DNA from 3 places in the Desulfitobacterium elongatum genome. Region 1 is predicted to be linked to each of the others. Evidence: a T-box and tRNA genes for the amino acid it is inferred to sense, from the RefSeq annotation. Region 1 holds a T-box; the other regions hold tRNA genes.
The links. A T-box is a leader RNA that pairs with one kind of tRNA and senses whether it is charged. The one in region 1 lies ahead of leuS (leucine--tRNA ligase), so its partner is inferred to be a tRNA-Leu.

Region 2: it has a tRNA-Leu gene. The T-box ahead of leuS (leucine--tRNA ligase) is inferred to sense a tRNA for this amino acid. The anticodon was not compared.
Region 3: it has a tRNA-Leu gene. The T-box ahead of leuS (leucine--tRNA ligase) is inferred to sense a tRNA for this amino acid. The anticodon was not compared.

The regions. Positions count from the first base shown of each region.
Region 1 is NZ_AP038772.1:786,002-789,281, forward strand. Features, by position in the region: gene ACZ42W_RS03565 (RNA recognition motif domain-containing protein) at 55-306, shown strand; gene yqeK (bis(5'-nucleosyl)-tetraphosphatase (symmetrical) YqeK) at 411-989, shown strand; gene rsfS (ribosome silencing factor) at 976-1,323, shown strand; T-box leader at 1,418-1,616, shown strand; gene leuS (leucine--tRNA ligase) at 1,673-3,280, shown strand, end outside.
Region 2 is NZ_AP038772.1:3,271,770-3,275,049, forward strand. Features, by position in the region: gene polA (DNA polymerase I) at 1-708, opposite strand, end outside; gene ACZ42W_RS15465 (HD domain-containing protein) at 815-1,276, opposite strand; tRNA gene ACZ42W_RS15470 (tRNA-Leu) at 1,343-1,428, opposite strand; gene ACZ42W_RS15475 (acetyl-CoA carboxylase carboxyltransferase subunit alpha) at 1,538-2,530, opposite strand; gene accD (acetyl-CoA carboxylase, carboxyltransferase subunit beta) at 2,514-3,280, opposite strand, start outside.
Region 3 is NZ_AP038772.1:1,996,857-2,000,136, forward strand. Features, by position in the region: gene ACZ42W_RS09460 (4Fe-4S dicluster domain-containing protein) at 1-296, shown strand, start outside; gene nrfD (NrfD/PsrC family molybdoenzyme membrane anchor subunit) at 316-1,290, shown strand; tRNA gene ACZ42W_RS09470 (tRNA-Leu) at 1,348-1,433, shown strand; gene ACZ42W_RS09475 (hypothetical protein) at 2,369-2,824, shown strand; gene ACZ42W_RS09480 (HD-GYP domain-containing protein) at 3,105-3,280, shown strand, end outside.

The sequences.
Region 1 (3,280 bases):
CTTTAGCTTTTGACTATACTAAAATCGAATCCACTAAGTAAGAGGTGACAGCAAATGGCAACCCTTTATGTCGGAAATTTACCCTGGAACACCACGTCTGAGGATCTCAATTCCTTCTTTGGTCAATATGGTCAGGTTATAAGCAGCCGGATCATTACGGACCGTGAGACAGGTCGATCAAGAGGTTTTGGCTTCGTTGAAGTTGAAGATGACGAAGCAGAACGCATGGCCATGGACCTTAATGGCAAGGATTTCGGCGGACGTCCTTTAACCGTTAACGAGGCTCGACCCAAACAACAGATGTAAAAGGAAGTTCCCAGAAGACCCTCTTTGGCCGATTAGGCGAGAAGGGTCTTCTCGTTATTCTTTAAAATATAGTTTGGTGTATTCGGTAAAAGGCGGTTATTATGTTGAATATTCAAGAAGCTCACAATCTAACACTGAGCTCTCAATCAGAAAAACGATTTCGGCATACCCTCGGGGTGGTTGAATGGGCCAGGGAACTTGCAGTGCGTCACGGTGTAGATAAAGAAAAGGCACAGATCGCTGGGTACCTTCATGATCTCAAGAAAGAAGTTCCTTTAAAACAGCAGTTAGAGATGGCTAGAGAATGGAGGCTACTCAATTACCCGGAAGATGAAGAGGCTCCTTATGTATTACATGGTCCACTCGCGGCGTATTGGTTAATACATGAATATGGGTTTACTGATTCAGAGATTTTGGCTGCTATAGCTCATCATACGCTCGGAGCACCAGGTATGGGCAGGTTAGAGCTGTTAATCTATAGTGCTGACCTCACTGAACCAAACCGTGTTTTTCCAAAAGTGGACAAATTACGTCAATCCTTGTATGATAATCTAGAGATAGGAACGCTCTTATGCGTTGAACATACCCTAGAGTATTTAAAGCTGAGTAAGCAAATGATTCATCCGCTTACCCAGCTTACCTATGACGATCTTAAAAGGAGGCAAAAATTTGCTAACGGATAAACAATTACAAGAGGCTGTTAATGTCGTGGAAGAGAAAAAGGGACGGGATGTTACCCTTCTCAATCTAATAGGAATTTCCATGGTCACGGATTATTTCCTCATCGTTACAGGGAATTCTACGACTCAAGTTAAGGCTATCACTGACAATTTGAGCGAAAAGCTACCGGACTTAGGCATGCCCGTTTTGAGAATAGAAGGGCTGCAAGAAGCCAAATGGGTTCTTGTGGATTGCGGGGATCTTGTGATTCATGTTATGACACCTGATCAACGAGAATTCTATAATCTCGAGCGTTTATGGGGAGATGCCAAGGTTGTTACGTTTAGTGCTTCCTAAAACTAGGGGATGGATGCCTTGTTGTTGACCAAATTGTGTCTAATTCTTGACAAGATCCTGAAAACTGGACTATTATAGAATATATTTTGACTCATATAAGGCGATGAACGGGAGCAGTATCAAAGTCACTCATCGAAGAGAGGCAACGGTTGGTGAAAGTTGCTATGAGGGTTTTAGAGAACTCACCCTGGAGCTGTACTCAAGTCACAATGAGTACCGGTGCGAACCGTTAAAATCGCTACAAGTGCTATTGAAATTGGGTGGTACCGCGGGAGTATACTCTCGTCCCTTTGTGGGACGGGAGTTTTCTATTTTATTGCTTAAACCATTTAAGGAGGAACGGTTTTCCATGCAAGAGAAATATTTATTTTCTGAGATCGAACCAAAGTGGCAAAAGAAATGGGTGGAAGGGAAGGACTATCAGGCCTTAGATCAATCCGATAAGCCGAAGTACTATGCTTTAGCCATGTTCCCCTATCCTTCAGGGAACCTTCATATGGGCCATGTTCGGAACTATTCCATCGTTGATGTCATCGCACGTTTTAAGCGGATGCAAGGCTTTAATGTCCTCCATCCGATTGGCTGGGATTCGTTCGGCTTGCCCGCTGAGAATGCAGCGATTAAGAATCAAACCCCTCCAGCCGAGTGGACTTGGAAGAATATCGCCAATATGAAGCGTCAGCTTCAAGAGATGGGGATCTCCTATGATTGGGATCGGGAAGTGACCACCTGTCATCCAGATTACTATAAGTTCACCCAATGGATGTTCTTAGAATTCTATAAGCACGGCTTGGTTTATAAGAAGAAAGCCGCTGTAAACTGGTGCCCTTCCTGTGCTACGGTACTGGCCAATGAGCAGGTTGTCGATGGTGCTTGCGAACGATGTGATTCACTCGTTACCAAAAAAGATCTATCACAGTGGTTTTTCAAAATCACAGACTATGCTCAAGTTCTTCTTGATGATCTAGAGAAGCTTAAAGGGTGGCCGGAAAAAGTAAAAACGATGCAGAAGAACTGGATTGGCCGTTCAGAAGGAACGGAAGTTGAGTTTTCCTTAGAAAATCGAGCGGAAAAAATTCGGGTCTATACCACTCGAGTCGATACGATCTTCGGAGTCAGCTATGTGGTATTAGCTCCAGAGCATCCGCTTGTTCAAGGACTCATTGCGGGAACAGAGTACGAGCAGGATGTTCAAGCCTTTATCAACAAGATGAAGGGCCTTAATGAGATTGCTCGGACTTCTACGGAAACGGAAAAAGAGGGCTTATTCACTGGAGCGTATTGTCTTAACCCTTATAGCGGGAAGAGAGTGCCGATCTGGATCGCGAACTATGTCCTTCTTGAATATGGTACCGGAGCGGTTATGGGTGTACCAGCTCATGATGAGCGAGATTTTGAGTTTGCTTCGAAATATGAGCTTCCTATCAAGACGGTCATCGTTCCGGAGGGAACTCCGCTGGCTGATAAAGACCTCCCTCTCAAGGCCGCCTTTACTGAAGATGGAATAATGGTAAACTCCGGTGAGTATGATGGACTTAAAAATATGGAAGCTTGGGAGAAGATGTCTGATAAGGCGGAGCAAGAGAGCTTTGGCCAGCCGAAAGTAAATTTCCGTTTGCGTGACTGGCTCATTTCGCGTCAGCGTTATTGGGGTACCCCGATCCCGATGGTGTATTGTGAGCATTGCGGAATCGTACCCGTTCCTCAGGACCAGCTTCCCGTTCTACTTCCTGCAGATGTTGTCTTTAAAGCCGGGGAGAATCCCCTCACGACATCTGAGAGCTTCGCTGAAACGACCTGCCCAACCTGTGGGGGAAAAGCGCGTCGCGAGACGGATACTATGGACACCTTCATGTGCTCCTCCTGGTATTACCTTCGCTATACCGATCCGAAAAACAATACACTGCCTTTCTCTAAGGAAGCGGCTGATCAATGGATGAATGTTGATCAGTATGTG
Region 2 (3,280 bases), 2.3 Mb from region 1:
AGCCTGTTCTACATTATTCTTGAGGTTTTCCTGCAGTTTTTTCCCAGAAATCTTCTCAATATTTTCTAAGACATTTTCAACCGTTCCATACTCCCAAAGCAGCTTCAAAGCCGTTTTTTCCCCTACTCCAGGAACTCCTGGAATATTATCAGAAGTATCGCCCATTAACCCCTTGAGGTCAATGATTTGTGCGGGGCGCAACTGATATCGTTCATAAAGGACGGGTTCCGTATAGGCATCAACTTCGCTGATCCCCTTTTTAGTGAGAAAAACGGTCGTAAGAGGAGAAACCAGCTGCAGAGCATCCCGATCTCCCGTATAGATTTGAACTTCCCAATCCCGCTTTTCCGCCATCGAGGTGACTGTGGCAATGATATCGTCTGCCTCATACCCGGCACATTCTAGCATAGGAACCGAAAAGGCTGCTAAAACTTCTTTCAGGTAATCAAATTGAGGCTTCAGTCCCTCAGGAGTCTCCTTCCGTTGACCTTTGTATTCAGCATATTGTTCGATGCGTACCGTCGCTTTCGTTTTATCAAAGGCGACAATCCAGTAATCAGGCTTCTGTTCTAAAAGCAATCTTAATAACATGGTCATAAAACCATGAAGAACATTCGTTGGCTTACCCTCCGCTGTCGTTAGCATAGGCAGGGCATAAAAAGCACGATTGGCTAAACTATTTCCATCTAAAATCAGGATTTTTGACATGAGAAAAACCCCTTTCTATACGTTATTAACTATATCATATCGGGCAATCACCTGCCAAACCAATAAAGAAAAGCTTCCAACCTTAGTACGTTGAAAGCTTAGCGATTTATTTGATAAGTTTCTCAAGGCGAGCGAGGTGAAAAGGCTTTGTAATCTCATCACCGTGCAGATAGCAATCTAAGATATCCGCATCTTTAACCACTTCCCCGAGGGGTGTACCCACCTTTTCCTTCTCGGAATGATGTATGACAGCCTGAAGGATTTCTTCCTTTTGCTCTTCGGATAAGGGCATGGTCTTCAAAAACTCTCGCACGGGCTCTTCACCATGAAGCGCATGGTTTGCCTGTCGTCCCGTATACCAACGCCCAATATCATGGAGAGAACAAGCCAAAGCTGCCAATTCGTTATCCACGCCCCGTTCTCTCGCTAGTAGCCGCCCCAATTGAGCACAACTTATCACATGGACACGTTCCCAAGTGATCGGATAATCTCGTTCTATTTCCAAAGCATTTAAACGATCCAAAAGTTTATCAATCTGCTCAAGATGCTGGATAAATCCCCAGTTCATCCAAATTCCTCCCCTGTCCGAATATACTAAAAAAAGAGCCAGAAGGCTCTCCTTAAATAGCTGAGTTGGTGCGAGAGGGGGGACTTGAACCCCCACAAGGTCACCCTTACTGGATTTTGAGACCAGCGCGTCTGCCATTCCGCCACTCTCGCATAAAGTCATGTGTCCGTTCCGTTGCTTCAGCAACAGATGACTTTGTTATAATAGCATTTGTTCAAAAACGTGTCAAGCACTCCATTAAAAAAACTAGAACAAACCACCCTATTTCTCAGCGTCTTCACAGTCAAGCTTCTCTTGAACTTTAACTTCAAATTCGCCATACGCTCTCAGCTTTTCATAGCGTTTCGTTTTTAGCGATTCTGGCGATTCTTCACGAAGCTTGGCAAGGGACTGAGAGATTACCTTAGAAATCTCTTCTGCAGTTTGCTTAACGTTCTTATGGGCTCCGCCTAGAGGTTCACGGATAATTTCATCGGCGACTCCTATTTTCAAAAGATCTTGGGCCGTAAATTTTAAAGCCGAAGCAGCTTCCTTAGCCTTGCCCGGATCCTTCCAGAGAATCGAAGCACAGCTCTCTGGAGCAATGACAGAGTAGAAGGAATTCTCAAGCATCAAGATGGAATTGCCAACGCCTAAAGCCAGAGCCCCACCGCTTCCCCCTTCCCCAATCACGGTACAAACAATGGGGACCTTGTAATTAGACATGGCCTGAAGACAGCGAGCAATGGCTTCTCCCTGCCCTCTTTCCTCAGCTTCCAAATCACACGCTGCCCCTGGTGTATCGATAAAAGTGAGAATAGGTCTTTGGAATTTCTCCGCTTGGTCCATCAGTCGAAGCGCCTTTCGATACCCTTCTGGATGTGGCATACCAAAGTTTCTTAGAATATTTTCTTTCGTATCCTTCCCTTTGACATGGGCAATCACGGTCACAGGAATTCCTTGAAACGAAGCAATTCCACCCACGATAGCACGATCATCAGCAAAGAGCCGATCTCCTTTGAGTTCGATAAATTCATCAAAAAGCAGAGGAGCATAATCATAGAAATTAGGCCTCTCCGAATGGCGAGCAATTTGGACTTTTTGCCAGGGTTCTAGATTTTCATAAATTTCTTTTCTTAATCGAACGAGTCGTCGAGATAGCTTAGAAATTTCCGGAGAAAGATCAATCTCCTTTTCTTTTGAGAATTTCTGCAGCTCGGTAATCTTTTGTTCTAGCTCTAACAGAGGTTTTTCAAAATCAAAGTGTTGAGCCATAACCTGCCCCTTCCTGGTGATAACGCAACAAACGCGCTAATACAGATCTTATCTCTGCGCGTTCAACAACTAAATCAATCTGTCCATGATCCTGGTTAAATTCAGCAGTCTGAGCTCCTGCTGGCAGTTCTTTGCGCATCGTTTGCTTTATTACACGTGGGCCTGTAAAACCAATCAAGGCACCCGGCTCTGCGATATTGATATCTCCCAAAGAGGCATAACTTGCAGTCACTCCTCCAAAGGTCGGATCAGTAAGAACAGAGATATAAAGCAAGTGATGCTCTGCTAAGCGACCTAGTGCGGCACTTGTCTTAGCCATCTGGTAAAGGGACAGTATCCCCTCTTGCATGCGAGCACCCCCAGAAGTGGAAAAGATGATGACAGGATAGCCCAGTTCGATAGCACGTTCCACTGCACGGGTTATTCTCTCTCCAGTAACAGAGCCCATACTTCCCATCATAAATTTCTCGTCATTAAAAGCGAGTACAACTGGAAGCCCGTCAATCTTTCCCTGTCCTGTGAGAACAGATTCAGATACATCGCTTTTATTACGAGCTTCTTCCAATTTATCCTCATACTCAGGGAAACCAAGTGGGTTTATCGATTCCAGCTCATGATTCCATTCCTCAAACGTCCCAGGATCAACTAAATGATCAAGCCTCTCCCGAGCAGAGATTCGAAAGTGATAGCTACACTCCGTACACACTCTCTGATTTTCATTGAGGTCTTTATTAAAAAGCACTTCACCAC
Region 3 (3,280 bases), 1.2 Mb from region 1:
TCGTCACGCATAATCCGAAGCGCTGTGTTGGGTGTAAATATTGTCTTTATGCCTGCCCATATCACGCTCCTCAATACGGAGAAGGGTCCGGGACGATCACTAAATGCCAATTCTGTTATACGCTTCAGGACGAAGGGGAGAAGCCTGCGTGTGTAAAGGCATGCCCTGTCAAAGCCCTACAATTCGGAGAACTTAATGAATTGATGAAGACTCCGGGTGCGGTCCGCGGGATGATGAAGGGGTTACCCTCTCCAGGAATGACTAAGCCCTCGTTCGTGATTATTCCCAAGAAGTAACACATAGGGAGGAAAGGATATGGAATTACATTGGGGCTGGCTCATTGGGATTTATCTTTTTCTGGGCGGTCTAGGGGCAGGGGCGTATTTACTGGCCTATGCTGCTGAGAAGGGGTATCTGGGAGAGGCATCAAGTTTAAGTAAGTACGGGTATTATATTTCTGCACCGCTCGTAGCGATCGGGGCGGGGCTTCTAATCTTTGATCTCGGGCAAGGATTACATAAGCCTTGGTTAATTATTGGGATGTTCCTCAATTTCCAATCGGTGATGACTTGGGGAATCTATATATTATCTGCTTTTATCGGAGTTGGTCTACTTCGGGCCTATTTTGCCTGGAAGGATAAAAAAGCTCCAGAAATTCTTGGCTTGGCAGGTGCCGTCTTAGCCTTTTCGACATGTGCTTATACTGGACTACTTCTGGCCGTTGTCAAAGCGGTTCCGTTTTGGAACTTTTATTTGATGCCCGTTATTTTCGTCGTGAGTGCTTTATCCACAGGGCTCTCTTTGAATTCGATACTTGCCCATCTTTTTGAGAAAAAGGAGTTGCAAGAGGGCAAAGCCAGTGAAATTCATCTCGCACTCGTCGGTATCGAAATCGTTCTTCTCACGATGTTCTTCGGAATTATATTAACTGGGGTAAAGGGACCGGTTGCACTCGCTTCAGCAAATAAAATTCTCTTCGGCGAACTTTCGCAAGCATTTTGGGTGGTCTTAGTAGGTATGGGCTTGGTTGGTCCCTTCCTCTTCTATGTCTATCATTTGTACCGGATGCGCAGTAGGGTTAAGCTTAAAGAGATAGGATTCGGTATGGACAGCGTACCTGTTCCAGCAGTCTCCACAATGGAGGAAACGTCAATTTCAAAGGGATCGGGTCATACTGGAAGCAAAATAGCGGTTTGCCTCTGTGATGGGGCTGTCATGCTCGGAGGATTGGCACTTCGCTGTCTCATCGTTTTTGCTGCGGTACCGGTTTGGAATGGGATGTTAGGCTAAAAAAATAATTGTTTTATTGACATTTGGATTGTGTTTTCATATAATAATCATTGTCACGCGGTCGTGGCGGAATGGCAGACGCGCTAGGTTCAGGTCCTAGTAGGGGCAACCCTGTGGAGGTTCAAGTCCTCTCGACCGCACCAATATTTAAACTCTAAAACCCTTGATAGTTAAGGGTTTTTTCTTTTTTTATACTGAGCACACTGAATTCAAGCTAAAAAGGGATTTGAAATTGAATTGGGTACGGATTGAGTACGGAATTTTGACTTGGTACGAAATTTAGTTGCTCTCGAGAAATTTTTGGATTATAACTATTAAATTTGTCAGCCAATTCACGGCTGACTTTTTTTGTTACGTGGGTGTAAGTATCAGCTGTCGTTTGGTATTGTTTGTGGCGAAGTCTTTCTTGAATAGCCTTCAGCCACTCTCCCGATTCCTCCCTATGAACATTCACGGACATGCCGAATATACTGTACTAGACTTCTCTCTGTAAATTTGACAGTAATGTAACTGACGGAGGTGGTAAAGAGATGCTGTGGATTTTACCGATTTTAGCATTTCAGCTGTTCGTAATTATCATATTATTGATCCGCATTTTGCATGAGATTGAGGAGCTCGAGCACCGTAAAAAACGACATGAACACTAAGTGATTTGACCGGGCTTTGTGCCTGGTCTTTTCTATTTTACATTGGTCCAGATATCCCTCGATTACTTTGCATCATCCGCTCAGCCAGGACTAAGAAGACCATCAAAGCAAAAACAACCCCCATTTTTAGATACTCTATATCGTCTCTTTTTCTAAATTCAGGTCCTAGTCGGGGCAACTCGGTGGAGGTTCAAGTCCTCTCGACTACACCAATCATGAGCTTAAATAACCAAGGTGCCTTTTTATATGTTTGCATAAGTACTTATTTTTTTGTTTTTTATAAAAATTTATTTGTGAAAAAAGGAATTTGGATAATCTCATCGAACTAATATTCATAATAATATGAAATATGAGAAAAATAGAATTTTGAGGCTTGGGAAAGTGTCTTGAAAGAATTCTAGCAAAAACTAGAAACGGAAAGGGTGGGGGAGTTGAAACATATATACGAGGTAAGCTATGCACAATTGGATGAATTAGTTAAAGTGGTTAATCAATATTGGGATACACTCAGCGAGCGCCCTATGATTAAAGAAGAGCTGAAAAGTCAAAGTTACTGGGAAGAAGTTCACCGTAAGGGGCGTCTAATTGTATATAAGGCAGATAATAATGAGGTAGGTGCGATCATGGCCCTTCTCAAAGCAGATAAGAATGTTACTATAGACGTCTTCTTTATTGCTCCTCCTTTTATGGAACAAGGCATTGAGCCCAAGATGCTTCGAGTTGCTGAGAGAATTGCAGTCAATTGGTCGGCCGAACAATTGAGTTGGATATTTTCTGGGAAAGAGGATATCGAGAAGGAATTTCCGATATTCCAACAGCTAGGCTATGTCTTGCATTGTCCAATGAATCAAAAAGGGTTTGTGCTACTTGAAAAGAAAGTCGTTTAATATTATGAATGTATGGAGATTCATCGGAAGTAGGGGGAACTCTGCATTTTATAAGCTCTCGTTTCAATGAACGAATACTGCTGTATAGAGGTTAAAATAAGGATAAAAAGGGGATATTCGCTTGCCTATAGGCCTAAGGTCCTATAGATGAATAGGACAAAAGGGAAAATATCAAGAAAAGAGAGAATGTTAGAGGTATTATGTTTTTTTTAGCGAATTATGTCCTATTATATTGAAATATGCATACAGTATGCATACAGTACAAGAGCGGGAGAAAGTTATGCGATTAGTGAATATAGCGTATGTTGATGAAGGAGAGGTATTAGCAAGACCCCTTGTTAGTCCGAATGGAAAAATTCTTCTTCAAGCAGGTATAGCACTTACTCAAAACTATATCCAGAAATTAACCTACTTAGGAATCGATACGCTATTCATAGAGGATGATGCGTTTCAAGA